Regions from separate parts of the Micromonospora sp. NPDC047793 genome, predicted to be linked through region 2. Evidence: riboswitches for the same ligand, from Rfam matches in the RefSeq annotation. Region 2 holds a riboswitch; the other holds the start of a gene.

Region 1 (9,595 bases), on a different contig from region 2:
GACGCGCACCCACGAGACGGCGGTGCGGCTGGCCGCGGGCCTGCGGGCCGGTGGCGTGGACGTGGCCGACGTGCCGTTCTTCGACACGGTCACGGCGACGGTGCCGGGGCGCGCCGCTCAGGTGGTGGCCGACGCGGCGGCGCGCGGGGTGAACCTGCGGCTGGTCGACGACGACCGGGTGGGGATCTCGTGCGACGAGACCACCACGCGGGAGCACGTGGCGGCGGTGTGGGCGGCGTTCGGCGTCGACGGTGTCGACGGCGCGGTGACGGCGGCGCTACCGGACGCGTTGCGGCGGACCGACGAGGTCCTCACCCACCCGGTGTTCCGGTCGCACCACTCGGAGACGGCGATGCTGCGGTACCTGCGGCGGCTGGCCGACTTCGACTACGCGCTGGACCGGGGCATGATCCCGCTGGGGTCGTGCACGATGAAACTCAACGCCACCACCGAGATGGAGCCGGTGAGCTGGGCGGAGTTCGCCCACATCCACCCGTTCGCCCCGGCGGAGCAGACCGCCGGCTACCGGGAGATGATCGGCCAGTTGGAGGGGTGGCTGGCCGAGGTGACCGGCTACGACGCGGTCAGTGTGCAGCCCAACGCCGGGTCGCAGGGGGAATTGGCCGGGTTGCTGGCGATCCGCGCGTACCACCGTGACCGGGGTGAGGGGCACCGGGACGTGTGTCTGATCCCGTCGTCGGCGCACGGCACGAACGCCGCGAGCGCGGTGATGGCCGGGATGCGGGTGGTGGTGGTCGGCTGCGACGACGACGGCAACGTCGACCCGGTCGACCTGGACGCCAAGATCGACCGGCACCGGGACGCCCTGGCGGCGATCATGGTGACGTACCCGTCGACGCACGGCGTGTACGAGACGGGCATCGCGTCGCTGTGCGCGAAGGTGCACGACGCCGGCGGTCAGGTGTACGTCGACGGCGCGAACCTCAACGCGCTGGTCGGGTTCGCCAAGCCGGGCCGGTTCGGGGCCGACGTGTCGCACCTGAACCTGCACAAGACGTTCTGCATCCCGCACGGCGGCGGTGGCCCCGGGGTGGGTCCGGTGGCGGTGCGCGCGCACCTGGCGCCGTTCCTGCCCGGTGACCCCGGTGGCGCGCCGGTGGACGGGCGGCCGGCGATCTCGGCGGCCCGGTACGGGTCGGCGGGCATCCTGCCGATCCCGTGGGTGTACCTGCGGATGATGGGTGCCGACGGGCTGGCCCGCGCCACCGGGGTGGCGGTGCTGGCGGCCAACTACGTGGCGGCGCGGCTGCGGGAGCACTTCCCGGTGCTGTACGCGGGCAACAAGGGCCTGGTGGCCCACGAGTGCATCCTGGACCTGCGGCCGTTGACGAAGACGACCGGTGTGAGTGTCGACGACGTGGCCAAGCGTTTGATCGACTACGGGTTCCACGCGCCGACGATGTCGTTCCCGGTGGCGGGGACGCTGATGGTGGAGCCGACCGAGAGCGAGGACCTGGCCGAGCTGGACCGGTTCTGCGACGCGATGATCGCCATCCGGGCGGAGATCGACGAGGTGGCGGCGGGACGCTGGCCGGCCGGGGACAACCCCCTGGCGAACGCGCCGCACACGGCGGCGATGGTGGCCGGTGACGAGTGGCCGCACGCGTACCCGAGGTCGGTGGCCGGCTACCCGGGCGGCGTGGACCGGGCGGGGAAGTACTGGCCGCCGGTGCGTCGGGTCGACGGCGGGTACGGCGACCGGAATCTGGTCTGCTCGTGTCCGTCGCCGCAGGCGTACGAGAGCTGACGGCAGCCGCGCCGGGGCGGTCGCTGCCGCCCCGGCGTCGCGTCGACCTGGTCGTGACGGCCCCCCTGGTGGGGACTAGCCTGGGTCGACGCGGGAAGAGTCGTGACGGATCGTGACCAGGTCAGGCGGCGAGGGCGTGTCGGGCGGGGCCGCGGTGCGGTGCGATGCTGCTGCCGTCGGGCAGCAGCTCGCCGGTGTCCTCGAAAACGATGACGCCGTTGCAGAGCAGGCTCCAGCCCTGTTCACGGAAGCAGGCGATGACCTTGGCAGCTTCCCGGTCGGTGGCTTCGGCGGAGGGACAGGTGGGTTGGTGCTGGCACATCGGGTTCTCCGGACTGTGGGGGCACTGTGTCATGGTTCACATGACCAGTGACGCACAGTACCAAGCAAACGCATGGTGCATCGAGCGGAAGTGTGCGTGGTCCGTGGGAAATCCGCTGAACGGATGAGCCACCACCAACCAGACGTCGTGGAAGCGCTCCCACGGACGGTGGTCGATCCGTCACCGTACGACCCCCCGGCCGCGCCCCCACCCTGCCGGGGCCGCCGCGTCGAACGCGCCCGCTGGCAGTGGCACCCCACCGACGGCGGCGACCCCGCCACCGCCGTCGAGGACTTCCTCGCCGCCCACGGCCTGCCCCGACACGACCTGGCCCGCCCCACCCGCCCCCACCACCCCGACGACCCCGTCTGCGGCGCCGCCCTCTACGTCTCCGCCGCCGCCGGCGCCCTGCTCGCCGGCGGCACCCCCGGCGCCGCCAACCCCGCCGACCTGCCCGAGATCGCCGTCGTCGTCTACGGCCACACCGACACCCCCACCACCCCCACCACCAGCGGGACGTGGTGGCGCGGCCCGTGGACCGAGAGCTGGACCCCCGAGGAACACGCCGACGCCGTCCGCGCCGTCCGCACCGCCATCGGCCACGGCGACGTCTACCAGGTCAACGTCGTCGGCCACGCCGCCGCCCCCTACCGCGGCGACCCCCGGCCCGCCCTGGCCCGCCTCGGCCGCCTCCCCGGCGCCCGCTACGGCGGCGTCCTCACCGGCGACGGCTGGGCCATCGGCTGCGCCAGCCCCGAAACCCTCGTCGAGGTCCGCGCCGGCACCCTGACCACCCGCCCCATCAAAGGCACCCGCCCCGCCACCGCCGCCGGCCGCGCCGACCTGCTCACCTCCGCCAAGGAACGCGCCGAACACATCATGATCGTCGACCTGGAACGCAACGACCTGGCCCGCGTCGCCCGCACCGGCACCGTCCGCGTCGACGACCTGTTCGCCGTACGCCGCTGGTGCGACCTGTGGCAGGCCGAATCCACCGTCCGCGCCGACGTCTCCGACGGACTCGGCCTGGCCGACCTGCTCCGCGCCGTCTGCCCCGGCGGCTCCGTCACCGGCGCCCCCAAACTCGCCGCCCTGCACCACATCGCCGCCCTCGAACCCGTCGGCCGCGGCGCCGGCATGGGCGCCCTCGGCTGGATCGGCCCCGACCACCTCGACCTCGGCCTGACCATCCGCACCGCCGCCACCGACCGCCACGCCCTGCACGTCTGGGCCGGCGGCGGCATCACCTGGGACAGCGACCCGCACGCCGAAGTCGCCGAAGCCGCCGCCAAGACCGCCCCGGTCCGCGCCACCCTCGACCCGCCCCGCCCCGACCGCCCCGGCCGCCCCACCACCGGCACCACCGACCGATAACCTTGCCGACATGACCATGCGGGACATCCGAATCATCGGCGACCCGGTGCTACGCACCCCCAGCGAACCCGTCACCAGCTTCGACGCCGACCTACGCGCCCTGGTCACCGACCTGATGGACACCCTGCTCGGCGCACCCGGCCGCGCCGGCGTCGCCGCACCCCAGATCGGCGTCAACGCCCAGGTGTTCGTCTACGACGCCGACGGCCACCGCGGCCACATGATCAACCCCACCCTCGAACTCTCCGACGACCTACAGGACGACGACGAGGGCTGCCTGTCCATCCCCGGCCTGTACTTCCCGACCCCCCGCGCCCTGCACGCCACCGCACACGGCTACGACCAGCACGGCGAACCCCTCACCATCGCCGGCAGCGGATTCCTCGCCCGCGCCCTGCAACACGAGACCGACCACCTCGCCGGCCGCCTCTACGTCGACACCCTGCGCGGCGACGTCCGCCGCCGCGCCCTGCGGGAGATCCGCGCCGGCCGCTTCGACTCACCCCGCCGCGCCTGACCCACCCGCCACCCACTCGTCCCGGGTGATCGCATACTCCACCTCACCGGCCTGCGCCCCCGGCAACGGATCCGGCCACGGCAGGTGCAACGTCCGCACGTGACGCATCCCCACCGCCGCCATCGTCGCCCGCGACCCCACGTTGACCGCCATCGTCTCGGCGAAGATCCGCGACAACCCCAGGTCGGCGAAACCGTACCGAATCAACTCCCGGGCCCCCTCCGACGCCAGACCCCGACGCCAGAACCGCCGCGCCAACCGATACCCCAACTCGGCCTGACCCACCACCGGCCCCTGATCGGCCCGCGACGGCGGCTCCAACAGCCACCACCCGACGAACTCACCGTCCACCGACCCCGCCCAGAACCCCAACCCCGGCGACCGCCGCGCCACCGCCAACCGCTCCCGGTGCCACCGCGCCACCTCCGCCGCCGACCGCACCGGCCCCAGGAACCGCATCACCTCCGCGTCGGCGTCCAACGCCACCTCATCAGGCAGATGCACATCCGCCAACGGCGCCAACACCAACCGCGCGGTACGCAGAATCACCTGAGACACGCGCGTCATCATCCCGGCCACCGGGCACCACCGCCACCGACAATCAGCGGCCACCGGCGCGCAGCCGGAACTCGCCGTACTCGGCCACCCGGGTGAACCCCAACCGCCCGTACAACCGCACCGCCGCCCCGTTGTCGGCCTTCACGTTCAACGTCACATGGTCCACGTCGGCCCGTAACACCTCGCACAGCCGCGTCACCACCGCCGCCGCCAACCCCCGACCCCGCCACCCCGGCCGCGTCGTCACGTTCCCGATCGCCGCGACCCGATACGTGGGGGAGAAGACATGCACCCCCGCCACCGCCACCAACAGCTCACCGTCACTGACCCCCACGTACCGGCCGGTGTCCACCATCCGCGCGTCGAACCAGTTCCCCGGATACGCGACCGCGTACAACTCCCGCAGCCGAGGCAGATCCGCCCGCCCCAACACCACCCCCGCCGGCGACACCCCCACCGCGCGTGAAGGATCCGTCCACGCCATCTTCAGATGCGTCCCCGACGACGTCACCTCGAACGCCCCCGCCAACGCCACCTCCACACCGGGGGACAGGTGCGCCTCCAACCGGGCCGGCAACACCGGCACCACCTCACCCAGCAACGCCGACACCGCCGCCACCCCGCCCGGCCGCGTCAACGCCACCAACGTCGGCGACACCGCACCGTGATACAGCAACACCACCGCGTCCCCACGCCGAAACCACGACGTGTACGGCCAGAAGAAATCGTCCAGATCACCCAACTCGTACGCGTGCAGCCGAGGATCCCGCCCCAACAGACCCGCCAGGACGGCCCGGTCGTGTTCCGCGCGCACCGACACCCGCCGATGATCACACGCGCCGCGTCGCGCCGCTCACCCCGCCCGCCACTGGTCGTAGCCCAACTTCGCCACCAACGCCACCACCACCAGCAACAACACCCCCCGCACGAACCCCGCACCCCGCCGCAACGCCATCCGCGCACCCACCATCGCGCCCACGACGTTGCACACCGCCATCGCCGCACCCAACAGCCACCACACATGCCCCGTCACCGCGAACACCGCCAACGCCCCCGCGTTCGTCCCCGCGTTCACCACCTTCGCCATCGCCGACCCGTGCAGAAAATCCGCCCCCACCAGGGCCGTGAACGCCACCACCAGGAACGTGCCCGTACCCGGCCCGATCAACCCGTCGTACAACGCGATACCCACCCCCGCCACCAGCACCGCCACCACGACCCGCACCCGGGTACGCCGCCCCGGCGACGCCGACACCCCCAACCTCGGCCGCGCCACCACGAACACCGCCACCGCCACCAACACCACCAACACCACCGGCCGGTACGCCGACGGCGGCACCGCCCCCGCCAACGCCGCACCCACCCCCGCGCACAACACCGCCAGACCCGCCGCCGGCCCCACCACCGCCCAGTCGACACGAGTACGCCGCGCATACGTCACCGCCGCCGCCGACGTCCCCGCGATCGCCGCCAACTTGTTCGTGCCCAACGCCGTCGCCGGCGGCATCCCCGGCGCCGCCACCAACAACGCCGGCAACAACAACAACCCGCCGCCACCCACCACCGCGTCCACCCAACCGGCCAACACGGCAGCGGTCAGCAGCAGCGCGACAGTCGACGGATCCAGATCCACGGCGGCATTCTTCCCACCCCGAGACGACCGACGCCGCCACCTGTGGCCAGCCTCACCGGCCCCGACGCCGCCGCAACCACACCCCGACCGCACCCACCGCCACGAACACCAGCACCGAACAGAACAACACCCGCAGCATCGGGCAACTGTGCCACGGCGTCGATAAGGTGACACGGTGCGCCTGGCCACGTTCAACCTGCTGCACGGCCGGTCCCTGACCGACGGCCTCGTCGACCCCGCCCGCCTCGCCGCCGCCGTCACCGCCCTCGACGCCGACGTCCTCGCCCTCCAGGAAGTCGACCGCGACCAGTCCCGCAGCGGCAACCACGACCTCACCGCCATCGCCGCCCAGGCCCTCGGCGCCACCGAACACCGCTTCGCCGCCGCCGTCGTCGGCACCCCCGGCGAAGCGTTCCGCCCCCTCACCCACGACGACGACGGCCACGGCGAACCCTGCTACGGCGTCGGCCTGATCTCCCGCCACCCCGTCAGCAGCTGGCACGTCACCCGCCTACGCCCGGCACCCGTACGGTCCCCGGTCTACGCACCCGGCCCCCGCGGCGGCCTCATCCTGCTGCACGACGAACCCCGCGTCGTCCTCGCCGCCGTCCTGGACACCCCGCACGGGCCCCTCACCGTCGCCGCCACCCACCTGTCCTTCGTGCCCGGCTGGAACATCCGCCAACTCCGCCAGGCCGTCCGCGTCCTACGCGCCCTGCCCGCACCCCGCATCCTGCTCGGCGACCTCAACCTGCCCACCTGGGCCACCCGCCTGGTGTCCCGCTGGCACCCCCTGGGCCGCCGCCCCACCTACCCCGCCGGGCAACCCCGCGTCCAACTCGACCACATCCTCGCCGACCGACAGGACCTGCACCGCCTACCACCGGTCACCGCCGTGCGGACCCCGCTGGCCACCATCTCCGACCACCGACCCCTCCTGGTCGACCTCGGCTGACCTCGCCGCCGCCCGCACCGCGTTACGGAACAGCATCGCCACCGTCACCGGACCCACCCCACCGACCCGCGGCGTGATCGCCCCCGCCACCCGCCCACACGACGGATCCACATCCGGCAACAACCGGCGCCCCGCATACCGCACCCCACCACCCACCACCACCGCACCCGGCCGCACATGATCCGGCCGCACGATCCCCGGCACCCCCGCCGCCGCCACCAGGATCTCCGCCCGCCGCGTATACCGAGGCCAGTCCGGCACCCCCGTGTGCACCACCGTCACCGCCGCGTTCGCCGTCGGCCGCTTCTGCGCCAACAACAGCGCCAACGGACGCCCCAACGTCGCCCCGCGCCCCAACACCACCACCTCCCGACCCGCCACCGGCACCCCGTGGAACGCCAACAACGCCTCCACACCCGCCGGCGTACACGGCACCGGCCCCGGCAGCCCGAGCGCCAACCGCCCCACGTTCACCGGATGCATCCCGTCCACGTCCTTCGCCGGGTCCAGCACCTGCAACGCCCGGTCGTAGTCCAACCCACCCGGCACCGGATGCTGCACCACCACCCCGTGCACACCCCGGTCCGCGTTCAGATCCGCCACCACCGCATGCAGATCCGCCTGCGACGCCGACCCCGGCAACCGCACGTGCGGCGACGCGAAGCCCAACTCCGCCGCCTGCCGCTGCTTGATCCGGATGTAGCCGGCGCTCGCCTCGTCGTCACCCACCAGCACCGTCGCCAACGCCGGAGTCACCCCGGCCGCCCGCAACGCCGCCACACCCTCGGCCACCTCGACCAGAACCTGCTCCGCCACCGGCCCACCAGGCAACAACCGGGCCGTCGTCGACGTCGTGGACATGGCTCACCTCGATCGTGGAGGCCCAGGCGGACGACCCCCACGACGAGCTCCCCGATGGTCCGATCCATCCCCGGTGCCGCCAGTCGCGTCACCCGCAGCCTTCCACACCCGACGCCGCGACCACCACCGTCAGCCCGGGGGACCGAACGCCAACGCCCACCGCAACGCCACGTCCCGCACCCCGGTGAACCGCCGCACCTGCGCCAACCGTCCCGCCCGCACCGCCATCGCCGCCATCCGCTGCGTCGGCACCCGCCGCACCCCGTCGTAGCGGGCCAACGCCGCCGACACGTCCGACTCCACCTCCAACGCCTCCGACAACGCCACCGCGTCGATCAACGCCTGACAGGCACCCTGCCCCAGATCCGGCGTCATCGCGTGCGCCGCGTCGCCCAGCAACACCCACCGCCCCCGCACGTACGTCGGCACCGGCGACAGATAGTGCACGTCGTGATGCAACATCCCGGCCACGTCGACGCGATCCAGCACCGCCGGCACCGGGTCGTGCCAGTCACCGAACCACCCCCGCAACGCCGCCAGATCACCCTCCGGCGGCCGGAAACCCTCCGGCGCCGCCACCGCCGCGTACCAGTTCGCCACCCCGGGACCCTGCGGCGTCACCCCGAACTTGCGCCCCGGACCCCACGTCTCCCCACCGGAGGCCACCTCCAACGGCACCGTGCCACGCCACGCCGTCACCCCCGAGTACCGCAGCGGGAACCGATCACCGAACATCGCCACCCGGGTCGCGCTGCGGATCCCGTCCGCGCCCACCACCACGTCGTACCCGTCACCCAGCTCCGCCGGACCCGCCACCGGCGCCCCGAAACGCACCGTGCCCGCCGGCAACGCCTCCGCCAACAGACCCAGCAACGCCGGCCGGGACAGCAGCAGCACCCCCTCACCGTGCCGCCGACGGATCCGCCCCACGTCCAACCGGGCGATCACCGTCCCGTCCGGGCGACGCATCGCCCCGTCCGGCTGCTCCCGACCCCGTTCCCGCGCGAGCGCACCCACACCGAGCCGATCCAACGCCCGCAACGCCGACGGCCAGATCCCCAACCCGGTACCCGTCCCGGGCAGCCCCGCCGCCCGCTCGAACACCGTCACCTTCCACCCGGCGCGCAGCAGTCCCACCGCCACCGCCAGCCCACCCACGCCGCCTCCGATGACAGCCGCTGATCCTCGCATCACCCGACCGTACTACAGATGTAGTCGCAGCCACTACTGCTGTAGTCTCACCTCCGTGGACGCCCGCCAACAACGCCTCCTCGACGCCGCCATCGCCGTCCTCGGCACCCGCGGCCCCCGCCATCTCACCCACCGCGCCGTCGACGACCAGGCCGAACTCCCCACCGGCTCCACCTCCAACCGCTACCGCACCCGCGAAGCCCTCATCGCCGGCGTCCTCACCCGCATCCTCGACCTCGAAACCACCGGCTGGAACCACCTCGCCGGCACCCTCGACCACATCGACCCCGACACCTTCACCACCGCCCTCGGCGCCCTCGCCCACGGCCTCACCACCACCCACCGCGCCCTCACCCTCGCCCGCCTCGCGATCTTCGCCGAAGCCGCCCACCACCCCGCCCTGCAACACCAGATCG
Region 2 (20,713 bases):
CCCGGTGACCGCCCCCGCGTACGGCGGCACGACGACCGGCCGACCGTACGGCGACGGCACGGTGGCCCGCGCGGTGGTGACCGGCATCGGTGTGGTCGCGCCCAGCGGGGTGGGTGCCGACGCGCACTGGCGGACCGTGCTCGCCGGTCGGCGCCGCACCGGGCCGATCACCCTCTTCGACGCCGCCGGCTACCCGACCCGCCTCGGTGGCGAGGTGGCCGACTTCGACCCGTCCCGGTACGCCGACAACCGCGCCCTGGTGCAGACCGACCGGTGGACCCACCTCGGGTTCGCCGCCACCGGACTGGCGCTGGCCGACGCCGGGCTGCCCGAGCAGGCCCCCGACCCGTACGCGTGGGCGGTCACGTTGGCCAGTTCCTCCGGCGGCAACCTGTTCGGCCAGCGGGAGCTGCAACGGCTCTGGTCGTCGCCGAGCCGCACCGTCGGGGCGTACCAGTCGATCGCCTGGTTCTATGCGGCCAGCGTCGGGCAGCTCTCCATCCGGCACCAGGCCAAGGGTCCGTGCGGCGTGCTGGTGGCCGAGTCGGCCGGTGGCCTGGACAGCCTCGCCCACGCGGTCCGCACCGTACGACGGGGTGCCTCCGTGGTGCTCGCCGGGGCGACCGAGTGCCCGCTGAGCCCGTACGCGCTGGCCTGTCAGCTCCGGTCCGGCCTGCTCAGCGGCGAGACCGACCCGGAGCGGGCCTACCGGCCGTTCGACGCCGGAGCCAGCGGCTATCTGCCGGCCGAGGGCGGGGCGGTCTTCGTGGTGGAGGAGTGGGGTCACGCGGTGGCCCGGGGTGCCCGGATCTACGGCGAGGTGACCGGGTGGGGCGCGACCCACGACGCCGCGCACACCACCGCCGAGTCCGCCGGGGACCCGGGGCAGTACGCCCGTGCCATGCGGCTGGCCCTGGGGCGGGCCGGGGTGGAACCGGCCGAGGTGGACGTGGTGATCCCCGACGCGCTCGGGGTGCCCCGCTACGACCGGGCCGAGGCCGAGGCGCTGCGGTCGGTCTTCGGCGGACTCGCCCCGCCGGTGACCACCCACAAGTCGCTGACGGGGCGGGCGCACCAGGGCGGTTCGGCGCTGGACGTGGCCACCGCGCTGCTCGCCTTCGCGCACGACACGCTGCCCGCGTCGGCCGGCCCGGACACCGTGGCTCCCGGCTGTGACCTGGGCTTCCTGCGGGCGGCCCGGCGTCCGCGCAGCCGGTTGGCGCTGGTCTGCGCCCGAGGGTTCGACGGATTCAACAGCGCGCTGGTGCTGCGCGGCGCGCCACCGAGCGGAACGGAGTAGTGATGACGTCAGGAGAGCGCGGGGACGGGACGGGCCCGCCGCGAGGCCGGGTGGTGTTCCTGGTCCGGGTCCCCGCCGACCGCACCGAGGACTTCCTGCGGGCGTACGAGGCGGTGCGCCATCTGGTCGCCGACGGGGTGCCGGGGCATCTGGTCGACCAGGTGTGCCGCTCGGCGACCGATCCGGAGCAGTGGCTGATCACCAGCGAGTGGGTCAGTCTGGCCGACTTCGAGGCGTGGGAGCGCAGCCCCGAGCACCGTGACCTGGTCCGGCCGATGCGGGAGTGCTTCACCGACGCCCGCTCGTTGCGGTTCCAGGTGTACGCACAGACTCCGGTCCCGGCCTGAGCGGACACCCCGGATCGTACGTTCGGTCACCTGGTGTGTACCGGGAGTGGGCACACGGACCTGATCCTGCCCGCTGAAGGGGGCGTCGACAATCCCGCCAGTCGCCCTTTCTCCTTGAGCCATTTGCATCTGGCAATGCGCGTTCCGGCTGCCGTACGGTTCCCGCAGCACTGGCGAGACACGTTGTCCTCGCGTCGACACAGGACGGTGGCGATTCACATGACGGGCCCGCTGTACCTCCCGGCCGAGTCGAGTCGGCCCGTACCCGCCGACCCGTTCGGACGTCCCGTCGGCGAGTGGCGACCGGAGCGGGTTCGCGGTGGCCGTGCCGAGGGCGCGGGCGGGGAGTCGACCTCGCCGCCCATCGGTCCGGCGGTGGGAGCGGTCCCGGCCGGCGAGTGAGGCCCGCCTGGCGAGAGATCCCGCCGACGACCACCTCACGCCGGCGACCGTCCACATCGGCTCGTCGACGTTCGCGTGCCACCGCCGTGGGAGCGCTTCACCGGCTCCGGCAGTGGTGACGTAACGGATTACGGCGTACCCGGCCGGGTCGGCGAGGGTGGTTCCTCCGATGCCGACGATCCGGGACTCGTTCGGTCTCCGCACACTTCACAATGCCCGAAACCGGGGTCGGTCGTTTGGTCCGCCGACGCTGCCCGAAAGGGCAGAACCCAAGCTCTCCGGCCGTGACGAATCCGCCGGAGGGTTGTGGGCGGCCGGGTATGCCGGGATATTGCTGTGATCAATCCCCCTGATGCCTCACACCGGCCTGCGTGGCCTTGTCGGTGATTGGAGACCGCGTGTCCACACAGGTTCCCGACCGATGCGCCCTGCCGGCGTGCGACCACAGGCCGGCGCGGGCGCCGAGGAGTCTGTGGTGACAGGCGGCAGCATCCGCAGTCGGCTCGCCGCCATCATCGCCCTGCCGGTGGCGGCCGTGCTGCTCCTGCTCGGCTACGTGACGGTCGTCGAGGTGTCGTCGTACCAGGCCGTCCGCAAGGCCAGCGAGTCGGTCTCGCTCGCCCTCCAGGTGCAGGACCTGACCCAGGAGTTGCAGGTCGAGCGTGGCATCAGCGCCGCGCTGCTCGGTGGCAACGAGGGCTTCCGCAACGAGGTCGCCCCGGCCCGCGAGCGGGTGGACGAGCGTCGCCGGGCGGTCGAGGAGGCGATCTCCGACGGACCGGTGGCCGACCGGGTCGGCGCCGCACTGCGGGAACTCGACGGACTCGACGTGGTGCGGTCCGCCACCGACAGCGGCAGCGCCGGCCGGGCCGCGACCTTCGACTTCTTCACCGAACGCATCGCCGCCCTGAACCGCCTCGACTACGACCTGGACCAGGCCGAGGACCCGCAACTGCAACGGCACGTGGCGACCCTGACCGCGTTGAGCCGGATCAAGGAGAGCACCGCCCAGCAGCGCGCGTTCCTCAACGGGGTCTTCTCCGCCGGTGGTTTCGCCGACGGCGAGTTCCTCCAGTTCGCCGAGATGCGCGCGGCCCGCGACACGGCGCTGGCCGACTTCGAGGAGCGGGCCACCCCGAGCCAGCGGGCCGCCAACGACTGGGTGCTGGACACCGGCGCCGCCCGGGTGGCCGGCTTCTTCGAGCAGGTCGCGCTCGACTCCGCCGACGGCCGTCGGGTGCAGGTCAACCCGCAGGCGTGGTGGTCGGCCCTGACCACCGTGCTGGACGGCATGCGCCACATGCAGGAGTACGTCGGCGCGGAGATCGAGGCGCGGGCCGCGGAACGGCAGGGCGAGTCGACCCAGCGTCTCTTCGTGCTCGGCGCGTTGGTGACGTTCTTCCTCGCCGGTGCGGTGGGTCTGCTGGTGCTCGCCTCCCGGTCGATCACCAGGCCGTTGGCGAAGCTGGCCGCCGAGGCGCGTGACCTCGCGGCCAACCGGCTGCCCGTCGCCGTGCGGCAGCTCCAGGACGGCACCGAGGAGAGCGAACCCCGGGCACCGGACCCGGTCCAGGTGCCGGCCCGCTCCAGCACCGAGGTCCGCTCGGTGGCCGGTGCCCTCGACCAGGTCCAGGCGGTGGCCTTCCGCCTCGCCACCGAGCAGGCGGTGCTGCGTCGCAGCACCACCGAGTCGCTGGCCAACCTGGGCCGACGCAACCAGAACCTGCTCCGCCGTCAGCTCAGCTTCATCACCAAGCTCGAACGGGAGGAGACCGACCCGGCCGGGCTGGCCAACCTCTTCGAACTGGACCACCTCGCCACCCGCATGCGCCGGAACGCGGAGAGCCTGCTGGTCCTGGTGGGGGCCGGCGGTCCCCGCCAGTGGACCCGCCCACTCGCGATCGCCGACGTGATCCGGGCCGCCATCTCCGAGGTCGAGGAGTACCGGCGGGTGCAGATCCGCCGCATCGACGACGCCTGGGTGGTCGGCGCCAACGTCAGCGCGGTCGCCCACATGCTCGCCGAGCTGGTCGAGAACGGGCTGACCTTCTCGCCGCCGGACTCCGACGTGGAGATCCAGGGCCGGCGCAGCGGGCAGGGCTACCTCGTGGCCATCACCGACCAGGGCATCGGCATGACGCCCGAGGACATGGCCGAGGCCAACGCCCGCCTGCGCGGTGAGGTCGACTACGTCTCGGCCCCGACCCGCTACCTCGGCCACCACGTGGTCGGTCAACTCGCCCGCGACCTGGGCATCGACGTCCAGCTCGCGCCCTCCCCGGTGACCGGGGTGACCGCCCGGGTGATGCTGCCGGCCACCGTGTTGACCAACCGGAACGCGATCGCCCCGGACGACGGGGCGGACGGGGTCGGCACCACGCAGGCGGCCATCACGGTCACCTCCAGCACCTCCCGGTCCGCCGCCGAACCGGCCGCGCCGCCGGTCCTGCCGTCGGTGCCCGTCGCGCGTCCGACGCCGGCCGTCGGTATCGCCGGGGTCAACCCGCGGACCGCCATCGACGCGCCGCCGTCCACCTCCCACGTCGCCCCCGCCGTGCCGCGCGGGCACGACCGGCCCGTCGCCGGTCGGCCGCCCACCATCGCCGGTGAGGTGTCCGCCGTCGGCCCGGTGGAGGAGCGCACCACCAACGGGCTGCGCAAACGCCTGCCCCGTGAGCGGCGCGTCACGGCGCCCGCACCGGCCGCCGACCCGGTCGCGTCCGCACCGCGTCCGGCCGCCATGGACGACTCGCCGATGGAGATCCGGAACCGGTTGACCGCGCTGCGGGCCGGGACGCTCCGCAGCCAGGGCGACCGGCCGACACCACCGACCCGGTCCAGCGACGACACCACGACCGAGCCTTGGGGGGCCCGTGAAGGTTGACATCCAGAGCGATCCACACCAGTTGAACTGGCTGCTGGCGAACTTCGTCCGGCAGACGGACGGGGTGCGCGACGCGGTCGCCGTCTCGTCCGACGGGTTGCTCATCGCCGTCTCCACCGGACTCAACCGGGGTGCCGGCGACCAGCTCGCCGCGATCGTGTCCAGCATGGCCAGTCTGGCCCGGACCGCCTCCCGCAAGTACGACTTCGACGGCCTCAAACTCATCATGATCGAGATGAGGCGCGGCTTCCTGCTGGTGTCGGCGATCAGCGACGGCAGCTGCCTGGGGGTGCTCGCCGACGGCGACTGCGACCTGGGCCTGGTCGGCTACGAGATCTCGCTGCTGGCCGACCGGTTCGGCACCATGCTGACACCGGCGTTGATCTCCGAGTCGAGACGAGTGCTGCCCCGGTGAGCGGTGCCGGACCGCGGTTGCCCGACCCGCGGATGATCCCGTACTGGAGCGCGGCACCGGCACCGGTCGGCCCGGCTCCCGAGCCGCCGCTGCCCGCTCCGGAGTCGTCCGACGCGGAGGCGGTACGCCCGTTCCTGCTCACCGGCGGACGTACCCGCCCGGTCCAGGACGGGCTGCGGGTGGAGACGCTGCTCTCCGCCCAACCGGCGGCACTCTCCGCGCCGCTGCGTTTCGAGGCCCGTCGGATCGTCGAGTTGTGCCAGCGGCCGATCACCGTAGCCGACCTGGCGGTGGCGCTGCGGGTGCCGCTCGGCGTCACCCGGGTGCTGGTGGCAGACCTGCTCAGCGAGGGCTACCTGCGCCGTGAGGAACAGGGCGAGCTCTCCGTCGCCATGATCGAGAGGATCAGGGACCGTGTCCGCGCTCTCTAGCCAGCCGCCCACACCCACCGCGGTCAAGATCGTGGTGAGCGGGGGGTTCGGCGTCGGCAAGACCACCTTCGTCGGTGCGGTGTCGGAGATCGAGCCGCTCGTCACCGAGGCCGACCTGACCGAGGTCTCGGTGGGGGTCGACGACACCTCGGTGGTGGCCGGCAAGACCACCACCACCGTGGCCCTGGACTTCGGCCGGATCAGTCTCGACGAGTCCCTGCTGATGTACCTGTTCGGCACGCCCGGACAGGACCGGTTCGCCTTCCTCTGGGACGACCTGGTGGACGGAGCGCTGGGCGCGGTCGTGCTGATCGACACCCGGCGGATCGAGGACTGCTTCCCGGCCATCGACTACTTCGAGGACCACCACATCCCGTTCCTGCTGGCCGTCAACACGTTCGAGGCGACCCGCCGCTTCGCGCTGGCCGAGGTGCGGGAGGCGCTCGGCGTCGCGGACGACGTGGTGCTGGTGGAGTGCGACGCGCGTCAGCGGGAGTCGGTCAAGCAGGTGCTCGTCGCGCTCACCGAGGTGGTGCTGGCGCAACGCCTCGCGCGGGCCGGCGTCGGTCGCTGACCAGCGGACGGCAGCACCCCTGCGGCACGGCACCCCGGCGGCACCGCAGCCCCTCCGGCACCTCGGCCGGGCGCAACGACGAAGAGGAGAAGAGGCAGCGATGCAGAGATCAGGGTGGACCAGGGCGGTGGCCCTCGCCTGCGTGGCCGCACTGGCACTGACCGGCTGCGCGGCCGACATCCAGCCCCGGATCGCGCCGCCGGGGCCGCCGGAGCGGACCGAGTGCGGCACGCTGACGCTGGCCAACCTGCCGTGGATCGGGTACGAGGCGAACCTCGCGGTGATCGGCTACCTGGCCAAGAACCGGCTCAACTGCACGGTGGTGGTCAAGGACCTCACGGCGGAGGAGGCCTGGGAGGAGGTCGCCGCCGGCAGCACCGACGTCATCCTGGAGAACTGGGGCCGCGAGGGCCTGAAGAAGAAGTACATCGACGAGGAACGCAAGGCCGTCGAGCACGGCATGACCGGCAACCAGGGCGTCGTCGGCTGGTACGTGACGCCGTGGCTGGTCGAGCAGCACCCGAACATCACCAATTGGCGGAACCTCAACGACTACGCCTACCTGTTCCGGACGCCCACCTCCGGCGGTCGGGGTGTCCTGCTCAACGGCGACCCGTCGTACGAGACCAACGACCGGGCGTTGATCCGCAACCTGAAGCTTAACTACACGGTCACCACCGTGGGCAGCGAGGACAAGCTCATCGAGGCGTTCCGGGAGGCGGAGCGCGACCGTCGGCCGGCGATCGGCTACTTCTACGCGCCGCAGTGGTTCCTCGCCGAGGTCGACCTGGTGCACGTCAAGCTGCCGCCCTACACGCCGGGCTGTGACGTGGACCCGGAGAAGGTGGCCTGCGACTACCAGCCCTACGACCTCGACAAGATCGCCAACCGGGAGTTCGCCGAGTCCGGCAACCCGGCCGCCGACCTGGTCAAGAACTTCCAGTGGACCAACGCCCACCAGAACGAGGTGGCCCGCTACCTCACGGTCGACGAGTTGTCCCACGACGAGGCGGCCAAGAAGTGGCTCGACGCCAACCCGGACGTCTGGCAGGACTGGCTGCCCGCCGACTGAGTCGGCCCACCCGGTGGAACGCGTCCCGCTCCGCCGCCGGACACCGGTCGACGGCGTGACCCGGTACCCCGGGCCACGCCGTCGACCGGTCAGCGCGGCGGGTCCCGGGCGGCTAGAGTCCGACCTCGTGCATCCTCCCGAGGTGAGCGTCGCGAGCCCGGCGGACCGGACGCCGGTGGTCGACGCCCTGGTGGCCGCGTTCCGCACGGATCCCGTGGTGCGCTTCTTCTTCCCCGACGACGAGACCTACCCTCGGTCGGCCTCCGTCCTCTTCGGACACCTCTTCGACAAGCAGGTCGTCAAGGGCACCGTCTGGACGGTCGAGCAGGGTGCCGCGACCGCCATCTGGGAGCCGCCGGTGGCCGGCACGGCCGTCCTCGACGACGGCCGCCGCCCGGCCCTGCCCGACGACGTGCTGCGCCGGGTGCACGCCTACGACCAAGCGCTGCGTGCCGTCCTGCCCCACCATCCGCACTGGTACCTGGGCATCCTCGGCACCCACCCGGCCTATGCGGGCCGCCGGTTGGGGCGTGCCGCGATGAGTGCCGGGCTGCGGCGGGCCGCCGATGCGGGGCTCCCCGCCGTGCTGGAGACCGGCAACCCGGTCAACGTGGATATCTACCGGCGTGCCGGCTGGGAGTTGGTCGACACGCTGACCGACCCGATCCCGGTCTGGGTGATGCGACGGTAGCCCGGGCCCACCCGCTTCACCTGGGCCCCATCCGGGCCCTCAGCAGGCCCATGCTCCCGCCTCCACCGCAAGATCACGCTCGATCCGGGATCGAGTGGTCATCGTCGCGTTCGGATACCACTCGATCCGGGATCGAGCGTGATCTTCGGTAGGCGGGCGCTTCTCCGGCTGCCGGTGGGAGATCTGTGCCGGTGACCAGCTCGGTGTCATCCGAGCTGTCAGACCTTGGGTGGCGTTGTGTCGAAGGTGCTGCCTGGACGGTGATCGAAGTGCCGCCGTAAGCCCCTGCCGGACGAGTCGGATGGAGGGCGCTGTGCCGATTCATGTGACGGTAGCGTGCCTTCTCCACCCACTATCCGATATGGAGGACGGATTGGTTTCCAGACTGGTCCGGATGGCACTCGTCGTCACCTTGGCACTGGCCGGGGGTGCCGTGGCCGTGGTGTCACCCGCGCAGGCTGCCCCAACGAAGTTCAAGAACTGCACCGCCCTGAACAAGAAGTACCGGCATGGCGTCGGCAAGAAGGGCGCACGGGACAAGGTTCGCGGCAGGACGAAGCCGGTCACGAACTTCAAGGTTTCGACGGCGATCTACAAGGCGAACACGAAACTCGACCGTGACAAGGACGGCGTCGCCTGCGAGAAGCGATAGCGCCAGGCCGCCGACCGGCACACTCCAGACTCACCACCGGTGATGTCGGTCTGCGACCTCGCCGATCATGGAGTTGTGGCCTTGACTTAAGCCGCTAATCGTGGCATTTCGCCTACCACAACTCCATGATCGGCGGGGGCGGGCGGGCGGGGACGGGCGGGGCGGGCGGGGGCCGGCGGGGGCGGAGTCAGGCGTCGGGCGGTGCCGTCGTGGCGCGGTGGGCGGCGGCGAGGCGCTTCGGCGCGCGGGCGAACCACGCCTCCGTGATGATCTCGGTCAGTTCGGCCCCGTCGATCCGGTCCAGCCGCACCAGCACCGCCGGGTAGCCGTCGAGGTGCGGCGTCGTCAGGTAGACGGCCGGGTCGTCCGCGAGCAGTGCCTCCTTGACGCCGAGGTCGGCGACCCGTACGCCGAGGATCGGGCCGGTCGGCGCGGACGGTCCGAGCGCGTCGAGGTCGGCTCGGCGCAGCGGGCGCTCCCACACGAACGACTTGTCCCGTACGGTCCAGGCGGGCAGACCGTCGTAGGAGGGGCGCTCACCGGTCTCCGGCAGGCTCAACGCGATCCGACGCACGTCATCCCAACTCGCCACCGCCCGACCATACGCCCCGGCCGGGATCGACGGTGGGCACGCGCCGGTCGCGCCCGGCGTGTCGGGGCCCTTGCCCGGGTCCTTCTCGGCAGCGACACACCGCGTTCGTCGGAAAGCGAACGGTGACCTTCGCCGTATCGTGCTCCTGCGTGGACGGTCATAATGGGCGGCATGGTTGCCTGGGAGTACGCCCTGCTGGTCCGCCGTTACCAGGGACAGGGCCGCAATTTCCATGTGTCGTTCGTCTGGTACGGCCCGGACGGATCGCGTAAGGACGTCACCGCGTACGGCGACACCGCCGTGGCGCACCTCAACCGGTACGGCCGGGAAGGCTGGGAACTGGTCACCGCCGCCGAGGACGTCAACAACGTCCAGGGCAGCACCGAGGTGCACCGATACCACCTCAAGCGTCCACTGAACTGAGCCCACTCCACCGTCGGTCGACCACCGCCCGGGAACGCGTTGACGGCGCGTCCCGGGCGTCGTCACGCTTGTCGACAGATGTCGATGCATGCGCGTCGGCCGGTCTGTTGCAGGGGGTAACCATGCGCAAACGCAGGATCCTGGCGCCGCTGGCGGCGCTCGCCACGGTGGGCGCGGCTCTGGTGGTCGGTGCGGCACCGGCTCAGGCTGATCCGCCCGGCGGCACGCTGCGCGGGGTGTACTACAGCTACGACTTCTGCCGCTCGTACGGCTTCACCGGCGCCGCCGAGGGACGATGGGACTGGTGGTACTGCGAGCAGAGCTACGCCCCGCAGAGCGCCCAGTGGTTCCTCTGGACGTTCGACTACTCCTGATCGTCCCGGTGCGCGTCGGGCCGGTGCACCGGCCCGACGCGCCTGCGTCGTCAGCCCAGGTCGACGTTCGGGTACAGCGGGAATCCGGCCAGCAACTCGCCGGCCTGCCGGCTGACCTTGTCCGCCAGCGCCGGGTCCAGCACGTACTTGGCCTTGGAGGCGGTGCCGTCCGGGTTCGCCCCGGCGCTGGTCTGGCTGAGCACCGTGTGGATCAGCTCGGCGGTGCCGTCCATCTCGGCCGTACCCAGCCCGCGCGTGGTCAACGCGGGCGTGCCGATCCGGATGCCGGAGGTGTACCAGGCGCCGTTGGCGTCCTGCGGCACCGCGTTGCGGTTGGTCACGATGCCCGAGTCCAGCAGCGCCTGCTCGGCCTGCCGGCCGGTCAGCCCGTAGCCGGTGACGTCGATGAGCACCAGGTGGTTGTCGGTGCCGCCGGTGACCAGCGTGGCGCCCCGACGCAGCAGCCCGTCGGCCAGCGCCTGGGCGTTGTCGACGATCCGCTGGGCGTAGTCGGCGAAGTCGGGGCGGCGCGCCTCGGCCAGCGCGACCGCCTTGGCCGCCATCACGTGCGGCAGCGGCCCGCCGAGCACCATCGGGCAGCCCCGGTCCACCTGGTCGGCCAGCTCCGGGCCGCAGAGCACCATGCCGCCGCGCGGGCCGCGCAGTGACTTGTGCGTGGTGGTGGTGACGATGTGCGCGTGCGGCACCGGGTCGAAGTCGCCGGTGAAGACCTTGCCGGCGACCAGACCGGCGAAGTGGGCCATGTCCACCATGAAGGTGGCGCCGACCGAGTCGGCGATCTCCCGCATGATCCGGAAGTTCACCTTGCGCGGGTACGCCGAGTAGCCGGCGACCAGCACCAGCGGCCGGAACTCGCGGGCCGCCTCGGCGACCCTGTCGTAGTCGACCAGCCCGGTGGCCGGGTCGGTGCCGTAGCTGCGCTGGTCGAACATCTTGCCGGAGATGTTCGGCCGGAAGCCGTGGGTGAGGTGGCCGCCGGCGTCCAGCGACATGCCGAGCATCCGCTGGTCGCCCAGCTCCCGGCGGAGCGCGAACCAGTCCTGCTCGGTGAGGTCGTTGACGTGGCGGGCCTGCGCCCGCTTGAGCGCGGGGGACTCCACCCGGTCGGCCAGGATCGCCCAGAACGCCACCAGGTTGGCGTCGATGCCCGAGTGTGGCTGCACGTACGCGTGCGACGCGCCGAACAGCTCCCGGGCGTGCTCGGCGGCGAGCGCCTCGACCGTGTCGACGTTCTGGCAGCCGGCGTAGAACCGGCGCCCCACCGTGCCCTCGGCGTACTTGTCGCTGAACCAGTTGCCCATCGCCAGCAGGGTGGCCGGCGAGGCGTAGTTCTCGCTGGCGATCAGCTTGAGCGACTCGCGCTGGTCGACCAGTTCCGCCCCGATGGCGTCGGCCACCCGGGGCTCGACGGCGCGGATGACCTCCAGCGCGCTGCGGAAAGCGGCGGATTCGGCGTTCGGCGGCATGCGACCTCCTGGTGACGTGCGGAAGGCCCAGGCGCTCGGCGTGCGTCCTCATGACGGGGCCGCTTCCCGATGGTGCTCCATCTCGACGCGCCAGTCACGGCCCCCGCCGATCCTAGCGGGTGGGCTCTCCGGCCCCGCGCACACCGGGTCGGACCCGCCCCGACCGGCCCCGCGAGGTCGCCACCGCGCCGGCCGTACGCGTCGTACGCTCGGCAGATGGCGACCTCGGCCGAGGAGATCCAGGTGGGGCGGCGGACGGTGCGCGTCTCCAGCCCGGACAAGCCGTACTTCCCGGAGCGCGGGCTGACCAAGCTCGACGTGGTGCGCTACTTCCTCGCCGTCGGCGACGGCATCCTGCGCGCGCTCAAGGACCGGCCGACCATGCTCGAACGCTGGCCGCGCGGCGTGTTCGAGGGGGCGACGATCGCCACCCGGCAGGACAACCGGGGCGACGCCTTCTATCAGAAGCGCGTGCCGGCGGGCGCGCCCGACTGGGTGGGCACCGCCCACATCACGTTCCCCAGCGGGCGCAGCGCCGACGAGGTCGCGCCGGGGGAACTGGCGGTGGTGATCTGGGCGGTCAACCTGGGCACACTGCGGTTCCACCCGTGGCCGGTGAACCGGGCCGACGTCGAGCGGCCGGACCAGCTCCGGATCGACCTGGACCCGCTGCCCGGGGTGGGGTTCGACCAGGTCGTCCCGGTGGCGCACGAGGTGCGTGGCTTCCTCGACGAGCTGGGCCTGGCCGGGTTTCCGAAGACCACCGGCGGGCGCGGCCTGCACGTGTACGTCCCGATCGAGCCCCGGTGGAGCTTCGGCGACTGCCGCCGGGCGGTGCTGGCGCTCGGCGGCGAGATGCGGCGGCGCCGGCCGGACCTGGTCACCACCACCTGGTGGCGGGACCAGCGGGACCGACCGGTCTTCGTCGACTACAACCAGATGGCCCGGGACCACACGATGACCTCGGCGTACTCGATCCGGCCGACGCCTGCGGCGCTGGTCTCCGCCCCGCTGGACTGGGCCGAGCTGGACGACGTACGGCCGGAGGACTTCGACGTGACCACCATGCCCGCCCGGTTCGCGGAGCGGGGCGACCCGCACGCCGGTCTGGACGGGCCACGGTTCTCGCTGGACCCGCTGCTGGAGCTGGCCGACCGGGAGGGGCTGGCCGCGCCGCCGGAACGCTGAGCGGCGGTCAGGCCCACGGGCTGCGGACGCCGTCGTACTCCTCGAAGACCAGCCAGCTCCGGGTGGACAGCACCCCGGAGATGCGCTGGACCCGGTCCAGTACCACGTCCCGCAGGGTGGCGTTGTCCGGTGCCCGGACCAGGGCGAGTACGTCGTGTTCGCCGCTGAGCAGCGCCACGTGCTCGACGTAGCGCACCCGGGCCAGCTCCGCCGACACCTCCCGCCAGGTGTTCTGCTGGATGGTCAGGGCGATGTACGCCGAGGTGCCCAACCCGGCCGGCTCCGGCGCGACCCGGGCGGCGAACCCGGTGACCACCCCGTCGCGCAGCAGTCGCTCCATGCGCGCGTACGCGTTGGTGCGGGACACGTGCACCCGCTCGGCGAGCGTCCGGACGGAGATCCGCCCGTCCCGGGTCAGTTCGTCCAGGATCCGCCGGTCCACCTCGTCCAACCCTGGTGCCGTTCGTCCCGTGCCACCCCGCAGGGGCACTGTGTCAGCGGTCTCCTGGCTCACCCGAGCCTCCCATCAGTGCCATACATCCCGCCTTCACCGGCCATCTTGAGTCAATCATCCGACCAAAGGAGCATAGGTCCACCACACGTCCAGGAGGTTCCGCCGTGACGACCACCCCTCAGGCGGCCCGCAGGGCAACCCCGCGGAAGCGCCGGTCGGCCACCCCGACCGCGCCCGACCCGGCCGCTGCCCTGCTTCCCCAGGCCGATCCGGTCCGGCTGCTCAATCCGGACGGCACCCTGCTGCCGTCCCGGGCCGACTATCCCGAGCCACCCGTGGCGACACTGCGCGAGATGTACCGCCGGATGGTCGTCGGCCGCCGGTTCGACGCGCAGGCCACCGCACTGACCAAGCAGGGCCGCCTCGCGGTCTACCCGTCCTCGCGAGGGCAGGAGGCGTGCCAGGTCGGCGGGGTCCTCGCGCTGCGCGAGGACGACTGGGTCTTCCCGACCTACCGCGAGTCGATGGCGCTGACCGCGCGGGGCATCGACCCGGTCGAGGTCCTCACCCTGCTGCGCGGCGACTGGCACTGCGGGTACGACCCGGCCGTGCGCCGCACCGCGCCGCAGTGCACCCCGCTCGCCACCCAGTGCGTGCACGCCGCCGGCCTGGCCTACGGCGAGACCTACCAGGGGCGGGACACGGTGGCACTGGTCTACGTCGGTGACGGCGCGACCAGCGAGGGCGACTTCCACGAGGGGGTCAACTTCGCCGCCGTGTTCAAGGCCCCGGTGGTCTACTTCGTGCAGAACAACCGGTACGCGATCAGCGTGCCGCTGTCCCGCCAGACCGCCGCCCCGTCACTGGCCTACAAGGGCGTCGGGTACGGCGTGCCGAGCGAGCAGGTCGACGGCAACGACCCGGTGGCCGTGCTCGCCGTGCTGGAGAAGGCGGTGGCGCACGCCCGCGCCGGCAAGGGGCCGTTCCTGGTCGAGGCGCACACCTACCGGATGGAGCCGCACACCAACGCCGACGACGCGACGCGCTACCGCGACGCCGACGAGGTGGAGGCGTGGCGGGACCGCGACCCGGTGGCCCGGCTGGAGGCGTACCTGCGCTCCCGTGAGGCCCTCGACGACGACGCCGTCGCCGCCGTCGCGCAGGAGGCCGAGGAGTACGCGGCGGGGCTGCGCGAGCGGATGAACGCCGAACCCACCGTCGACCCGCTCACCCTCTTCGACCACGTCTACGCGCAGCCCACCCCGCAGCTCGTCGAACAGCGCGACCAGGTCCGCGCCGAGCTCGCCGCGCAGGAGGAGGACGCCTGATGGCCACCATGACCATGGCGAAGGCGCTCAACGCGGCGCTCGCCGACGCGCTGCTGGAGGACGATCGGGTCGTCGTCTTCGGCGAGGACGTCGGGCAACTCGGTGGCGTCTTCCGGATCACCGACGGACTACAGGCCCGCTTCGGCGACAAGCGCTGCTTCGACACCCCGCTGGCCGAGGCCGGCATCGTCGGCTTCGCGGTCGGACTGGCGATGTCCGGGCTGCGTCCGGTGGTGGAGATGCAGTTCGACGCGTTCGCGTACCCGGCGTTCGAGCAGATCGCCTCGCACGTGGCGAAGCTGCGCAACCGCACCCGGGGCGCGCTGAGCGTGCCGATGGTGATCCGTGTGCCGTACGCGGGTGGCATCGGCGGCGTGGAGCACCACTGCGACTCGTCGGAGGCGTACTACGCGCACACCCCGGGCCTGAAGGTGGTCACCCCGGCGACCGTCGACGACGCGTACTCGCTGCTGCGGGAGGCGATCGACGACCCCGACCCGGTGGTGTTCATGGAGCCGAAGAAGCTCTACTTCACCAGCGCCGAGGCGTACCTGCCGACGCGGACCGCTCCGTTCGGCCGGGCGGTGGTCCGTCGGCCCGGCCGGGACGCCACCCTGGTCGCGTACGGGCCGGCGGTGCCGGTCGCGCTGGAGGCCGCCGAGGCCGCCCGCGAGGAGGGCTGGGACCTGGAGGTCGTCGACGTACGCACCATCGTGCCGTTCGACGACGCCACGATCGCCGACTCGGTCCGGCGTACCGGCCGCTGCGTGGTGGTGCAGGAGGCACAGGGTTTCGCCGGAGTCGGCGCGGAGATCGCCGCCCGGGTGCAGGAACGCTGCTTCCACGCGCTGCACGCGCCGGTGCTGCGGGTCTCCGGGCTGGACATCCCGTACCCGGCGCCGATGCTGGAGCACACGCACCTGCCCTCGGTCGACCGGGTGCTGGACGCGGTGGCCCGCCTCCAGTGGGACGACCAGCCGGACTCCCGCTGGCTCGCCGAGGTGCCGGCATGAGCGAGCGGAGCGAGCGAGTCATCGGGTGCGGTGCGGTGGAGTCTCGTGGCGGCACGCAGCGGAGCGGAGTGCCGGCATGAGCGAGCAAGTCTTCTTCCTTCCTGACCTCGGTGAGGGGCTCGCCGAGGCGGAGATCGTGCAGTGGCGGGTCGCGGTGGGTGACGTGGTCACCGTGGACCAGACCGTGGTCGAGGTGGAGACCGCCAAGGCGGTCGTGGACGTGCCCTGCCCGTACGCCGGCCGGGTGGTGGCCCTGCACGGCGCGGAGGGCGAGGTGCGTCCGGTCGGCCAGCCGTTGATCACGGTGGCCGCGCCGGTCACCGACGGTGCCGCCGGCGCGACCGAGCCCGCCGGGCACGCGGTCTACCGCGAGGAGGAGCGGGCCGGCTCGGGCAACGTGCTGATCGGGTACGGCACCGGGCACGGTGCCACCCGCCGCCGTCGGCGTCCCCGCCTCGCCCCGACCGCGCAGGTCACCGCGCCGAGCCTTGCTCCGGCCGCGACGAACGCGTCGGCGGTCGGCGCGGATCCGGCCGCGACGCCGGCACTGGTCATCTCGCCGATCGTGCGGCGGCTGGCCCGTGCGCACGGCGTCGACCTGGCCACCCTGCGGGGCACCGGCCCCGGCGGAGTGGTCCGCCGCGCCGACGTGGAGGCGGCGGCCGACGCGTACGCGACGGACCGTTCGGTCACGGGTACGCCCGCGCCGGGCCTTGCGACGCCGGGCCTTCCGCCCGCGACCGGCCCCGCGACGCCGGACCTGCCGGCCGGGACCCCGGCGCATGTCGGACTCGCTCCGGCCGACCCACGGGACCGGGTGATCCCGTTGACCGGCATCCGCCGGGTGATCGCCGACAAGCTCTCCCGCAGCCGGCGGGAGATCCCGGAGGTGACCATCTGGGTCGACGTGGACGCCACCGGGCTGCTGGGTACCCGGGCCGCGATCAACGCCGCCCGACCGGACCAGCCGGTGAGCATCCTGGCGCTGCTGGCCCGGATCTGCCTGTCCGGGCTACGCCGGTACCCGCAGCTCAACGCCCGGGTGGACACCGAGGGGCAGCGGATCGTCCAGTCCGCCGCCGTGCACCTGGGCATCGCCGCCCAGACCGATCGTGGCCTGCTGGTGCCGGTGCTGCGCGACGCCGACCGGCTCACCACCGCCGAGCTGGCCGCCGAGCTGGCCGCGACCACCACCGCGGCGCGGGCGGGTGAGCTGCCGCCGGCCCGGCTCACCGGGGGCACGTTCACGCTCAACAACTACGGGGTGTTCGGTGTCGACGGTTCCACCCCGATCATCAACCACCCGGAGGCGGCGCTGCTCGGAGTGGGCCGCATCGTGGACAAGCCCTGGGTGGTGGAGGGAGAGCTGGCGGTGCGCAAGGTGACGCAGCTCAGCCTCACCTTCGACCACCGGGTCTGCGACGGGGGAGTCGCCGGTGGCTTCCTGCGGCACGTCGCCGACTGCGTCGAGCAGCCCGCCCTGCTGATCGCCGCCGTCTGACGCCCACCCACCCACCCGCGCGTCCGCCCCCTCCGCGCGCCCCCTCCGCACGCCCCCGGCAAGCGTCGATCATGGAGTCGTGCAGAGGACATAACCGTCCATAACTGAGCGAAACGCCCACCACAACTCCTTGATCGACGTGCGGCGGGCGGGGGCGGGCGGTGGGTGGGCGCGTGGGTGGGGGTGGGGGAGGCGACCGTGGGGTGGGGGCCTCGGCGTTCGAGAGGACGTTGGGCGCACGGGTGGCCGTACGCCCGAGACCGGGCGAACCGTCGTGGACCGGTGGGTGTGCGGACAATGGACGCAGGTCGCCGACTAACGGTCGGGATATCACGGTCGGGCCTTTCCCTGCCTGGTCCGGCGCAATAGCGCAAAAATGTCCACCCGGTATTGGCGTGCGGTTTCGCAGAATTGCTGAGTCGCTGGTGGGTAGACGGCGAGAATGTGGCGGAGGGCGAGAAATAAACGGGGGGACGCATCATGAACCTGAGGGGGCGATTGGCGCTGTTGACGGTGGCCGTCGCAGCGGCGCCGCTGGCGCTGGGCGCGTGCACGGGTGATCGGAGGACCGCCGGACCCGGTGAGGGTCGGCAGGCGGCTCCGGAACTCGCCGTGACGCCCGCCGAGGGCGCGCGGGACGTGCCGATCAGCGGGGAGATCGGCACCGCGGTCAAGCACGGGCGGGTCACCGATGTGCGGATCACCGACGACAAGGGCGGAAAGGTCGAGGCCGAGCCGCGCGAGGACGGCACCGGGTGGGTGCCGGCCGAGGTGTTGCAGCCCAAGCGGACCTACACCGCCGAGGTCACGGTGACCGGCGAGAAGGGGCAGACGGTCACTCGGAAGACGACCTTCACGACGCAACCGAAATCGTCCAAACCGGCGATCACCAGTACGCTCTATTTCGCCGGTAATCGGACGTACGGCACGGCCATGCCGGTAACCGTCGCGTTCGACCCGCCCATTCCGAAAGAAGCCAGGGCGGATGTGCAACGTCGTTTGTTCGTGAAGACCGATCCGCCGCAGCCGGGCACCTGGTCCTGGGTGTCCGACGGGAGTCAGGTCTATTATCGGGCGCCCGATTTCTGGCGACCCGGCACGTCCATCAACGTTCGTGCCGCGCTGGAGGGTCTGCCGATCGGCAAGGAGAACGTCGGCGACGCCGACCGGCGGGCCACGTCGAAGATCGGCCGGCAGACGGCGTTGGAGATCGACAACGCGACCAAGCAGATGTCGGTGATCCGGGACGGGAAGCTGCTGCGCAAGCTCCCGGTCAGCCTCGGCAAGCCGAGCACCCCGACCTCCAGCGGCAAAATGGTGATCATGGAGAAGCACGACTTCACCACGTTCGACACCACGGGCTCGGCCGACCCGTACGTCGTCGACGTCGAGGACGCGCAGCGGCTGACCTGGGGCGGCGAGTTCATCCACGGTGCGCCCTGGTCGGAAGGGGATCAGGGGTACACCAACGTGTCGCACGGGTGCACCAACCTCTCCGCGGCCAACGCCGACTGGCTGATGGGCGTCACCCAGGTCGGTGACCTGGTCACCGTCAAGGGCACCGAGGTCGAACTCGGCGAGGGCAACGGCTGGACGGCGTGGAACGTCGACTGGGACCGGTTCGCCGAGGGCAGTGCGCTGCCCGTACCCGCCGGGCTGAAGCCGGCACCGACCGCGTCGGCGGACCCGGGCGCGGTGGCCGGCGGTGGCTCGCCGGAGCCGCAGCCCTCGGCGAGCGGCGGGTGACACACCGACGTCGGGCGCCGGGTCGTCACCGGCCCGGTGTTCCCGTCGTGGGCGGGCGGAGGGTGGTGCCCGGGATCGTCCCTAGGGTGGATGCACCGGGCCTGCGGGTCATGCCCTGGGCTTACCCGGAACCGCCTTTACGCAGGGTGTGAGTGTCGGTGGTGGGGGATAGGTTCTTCTCATGCCAGAGCGCGAGGAGCGGTTCCACGTGGAGACCACGGTCTTCGACGACGCGGTGTGCGTCCGCGTGGTCGGTGCCGTCGACATCGCCACCGTCGCGGCGTTCCGCGCGGCCCTCTGGGCTGCACCGGCCCGGCCGGAGCTGCGGGTGGATCTCTCCGAGGTGCGGGTGCTCTCCGCCGCCGGGGTGCGCACGCTGATCGCGGCCCGGCTCTGGGTGCGCGCCCAGGGCGGCCAACTGGTGCTGACGGACCCGCCGCCGGTGGTGGAGCGGGTGCTGCGTGCCACCGGCCTGCGCCGGGTCATCCCGGTCGTCGGTTCGTGCTCCGAGCGGGTGCTGGCCGGCGTGTGACGCCGCGACGGCGGGTTCGCCCGCCGGGGCGTGCGGTGGTCGGCGTGCGACGCCGACCGCGCGTCCGGCGCCGGGTACGGGGGCCGGCGCCGGACGCGGCGCTCAGCGGACGCCGAGCAGGTCGACCACGAAGACCAGGGTCTCGTTGGGCTTGATGGCGCCACCGGCGCCCTGGCTGCCGTAGCCCAGGTGCGGCGGGATGGTCAGCTTGCGCCGCCCACCGACCCGCATCCCGACCACGCCCTGGTCCCAGCCGGCGATGACCCGGCCACCGCCGAGCGGGAACTCGAAGGCGTCCCCCCGGTTCCAGGAGGCGTCGAACTCGGCGCCGGTGGAGTGCGAGACCCCGACGTAGTGGACGCGGGCACGCTGGCCGGGCTGGGCCTCGGGGCCGTCGCCCACGGTGATGTCCTCGATCACGAGGTCGGCGGGCGGGGCACCCTCGATCGGACCGATCTCGGGCTTGCTCGCTGCCTGGTTCATGCGGATTCTCCTGTGACGTCGGTTCTGGTCAGCACAATCCTGCCGGATGCTACGCCAGCGGTGCCCGTGGCACGCGCCACGACGGCCCGGGAGCACCCGGGCCGTCGTGGCGGCGGGCGGCACCCGCAGGGGTGACGCCCGCCGTGTGGGGAGGGAGGGGACAGGTCAGCGGAGCCAGGCGAAGCGCTGGACGATCGGCAGCCGGGCCCAGGTGCGGCCGAGGCCCCAGGTGTCACCGGCGTTGGTCACCGCGAGCAGCGCCAGCACCCCGGCGTAGACCAGGTGGTCGTCCATGAAGGGGTTGTTCGCGGGCAGCAGGGCCGCAGTCCACATCATCACCAGTAGCAGGCCACCGGCGACGGCGGCGACGCGCACCCCGATGCCGAGGATCAGGGCGGTGCCGATCGCGGCCAGACCGATCATGAACAGCCAGTCGGCCCAGACCGCCCCGGCCATGCTCTGGTAGAAGCCCTCGAACGGACCGGTGACGCCGAAGCTGAGGAAGCCCTTGGTGGGGCTGCCGCCGTTGATCCAGGCGTTCTCGCCCTCGGTGGCGAACCCCAGGCCGAACAGCTTGTCCACGAACGCCCAGAGGAAGATCCAGCCGAGTGCCAGCCGCAGCCCGGCGAGCAGGTGGCGGGTGACCCGCCTCCGGTCGACCTGCTCCCGAACGGTCTCGGCGCCCGGGGTCCTGGCGGCGGTGTTCCGCTCGGTCATCGCGGTCATGATGTCCACGTCCCTTCTCTGCTTCGCACCGCTGTCCCGGTGACACCTCCATTGGACGCCGGTGGGATCGGGTGCGGTCAGGGCCGACCGGGCCCGGA

Evidence for each region. Region 2 has a riboswitch for ZMP and ZTP ahead of ABZ738_RS25300 (glycine hydroxymethyltransferase). Riboswitches for the same ligand answer to the same signal wherever they lie in the genome.
Region 1: it holds a riboswitch for ZMP and ZTP, as region 2 does, so the genes downstream of both, ABZ738_RS14785 (tetrahydrofolate dehydrogenase/cyclohydrolase catalytic domain-containing protein) here and ABZ738_RS25300 (glycine hydroxymethyltransferase) in region 2, are expected to answer to the same signal.

Annotation. Positions count from the first base shown of each region.
Region 1 covers NZ_JBEYSG010000006.1:57,541-67,135, forward strand. Annotated here, with positions in the region: gene gcvP (aminomethyl-transferring glycine dehydrogenase) at 1-1,768, shown strand, start outside; gene ABZ738_RS14750 (DUF5999 family protein) at 1,890-2,090, opposite strand; gene ABZ738_RS14755 (chorismate-binding protein) at 2,187-3,464, shown strand; gene def (peptide deformylase) at 3,475-3,981, shown strand; gene ABZ738_RS14765 (GNAT family N-acetyltransferase) at 3,964-4,548, opposite strand; gene ABZ738_RS14770 (GNAT family N-acetyltransferase) at 4,583-5,359, opposite strand; gene ABZ738_RS14775 (TSUP family transporter) at 5,393-6,172, opposite strand; gene ABZ738_RS14780 (endonuclease/exonuclease/phosphatase family protein) at 6,348-7,127, shown strand; gene ABZ738_RS14785 (tetrahydrofolate dehydrogenase/cyclohydrolase catalytic domain-containing protein) at 7,050-7,988, opposite strand; ZMP/ZTP riboswitch at 8,002-8,085, opposite strand; gene ABZ738_RS14790 (FAD-dependent monooxygenase) at 8,118-9,179, opposite strand; gene ABZ738_RS14795 (TetR family transcriptional regulator) at 9,235-9,595, shown strand, end outside.
Region 2 covers NZ_JBEYSG010000016.1:3,679-24,391, forward strand. Annotated here, with positions in the region: gene ABZ738_RS25230 (beta-ketoacyl-[acyl-carrier-protein] synthase family protein) at 1-8, shown strand, start outside; gene ABZ738_RS25235 (beta-ketoacyl synthase N-terminal-like domain-containing protein) at 62-1,300, shown strand; gene ABZ738_RS25240 (antibiotic biosynthesis monooxygenase family protein) at 1,303-1,647, shown strand; gene ABZ738_RS25245 (hypothetical protein) at 1,867-2,049, shown strand; gene ABZ738_RS25250 (nitrate- and nitrite sensing domain-containing protein) at 2,525-4,933, shown strand; gene ABZ738_RS25255 (roadblock/LC7 domain-containing protein) at 4,923-5,348, shown strand; gene ABZ738_RS25260 (DUF742 domain-containing protein) at 5,345-5,779, shown strand; gene ABZ738_RS25265 (ATP/GTP-binding protein) at 5,763-6,353, shown strand; gene ABZ738_RS25270 (glycine betaine ABC transporter substrate-binding protein) at 6,454-7,425, shown strand; gene ABZ738_RS25275 (GNAT family N-acetyltransferase) at 7,553-8,116, shown strand; gene ABZ738_RS25280 (excalibur calcium-binding domain-containing protein) at 8,511-8,768, shown strand; gene ABZ738_RS25285 (MmcQ/YjbR family DNA-binding protein) at 8,956-9,360, opposite strand; gene ABZ738_RS25290 (hypothetical protein) at 9,523-9,783, shown strand; gene ABZ738_RS25295 (hypothetical protein) at 9,906-10,157, shown strand; gene ABZ738_RS25300 (glycine hydroxymethyltransferase) at 10,208-11,644, opposite strand; ZMP/ZTP riboswitch at 11,663-11,752, opposite strand; gene ABZ738_RS25305 (DNA primase small subunit domain-containing protein) at 11,861-12,832, shown strand; gene ABZ738_RS25310 (Lrp/AsnC family transcriptional regulator) at 12,840-13,274, opposite strand; gene pdhA (pyruvate dehydrogenase (acetyl-transferring) E1 component subunit alpha) at 13,451-14,614, shown strand; gene ABZ738_RS25320 (alpha-ketoacid dehydrogenase subunit beta) at 14,614-15,627, shown strand; gene ABZ738_RS25325 (dihydrolipoamide acetyltransferase family protein) at 15,704-17,128, shown strand; gene ABZ738_RS25330 (Ig-like domain-containing protein) at 17,609-18,874, shown strand; gene ABZ738_RS25335 (STAS domain-containing protein) at 19,056-19,406, shown strand; gene ABZ738_RS25340 (FKBP-type peptidyl-prolyl cis-trans isomerase) at 19,509-19,889, opposite strand; gene ABZ738_RS25345 (DoxX family membrane protein) at 20,055-20,615, opposite strand; gene ABZ738_RS25350 (helical backbone metal receptor) at 20,693-20,713, opposite strand, start outside.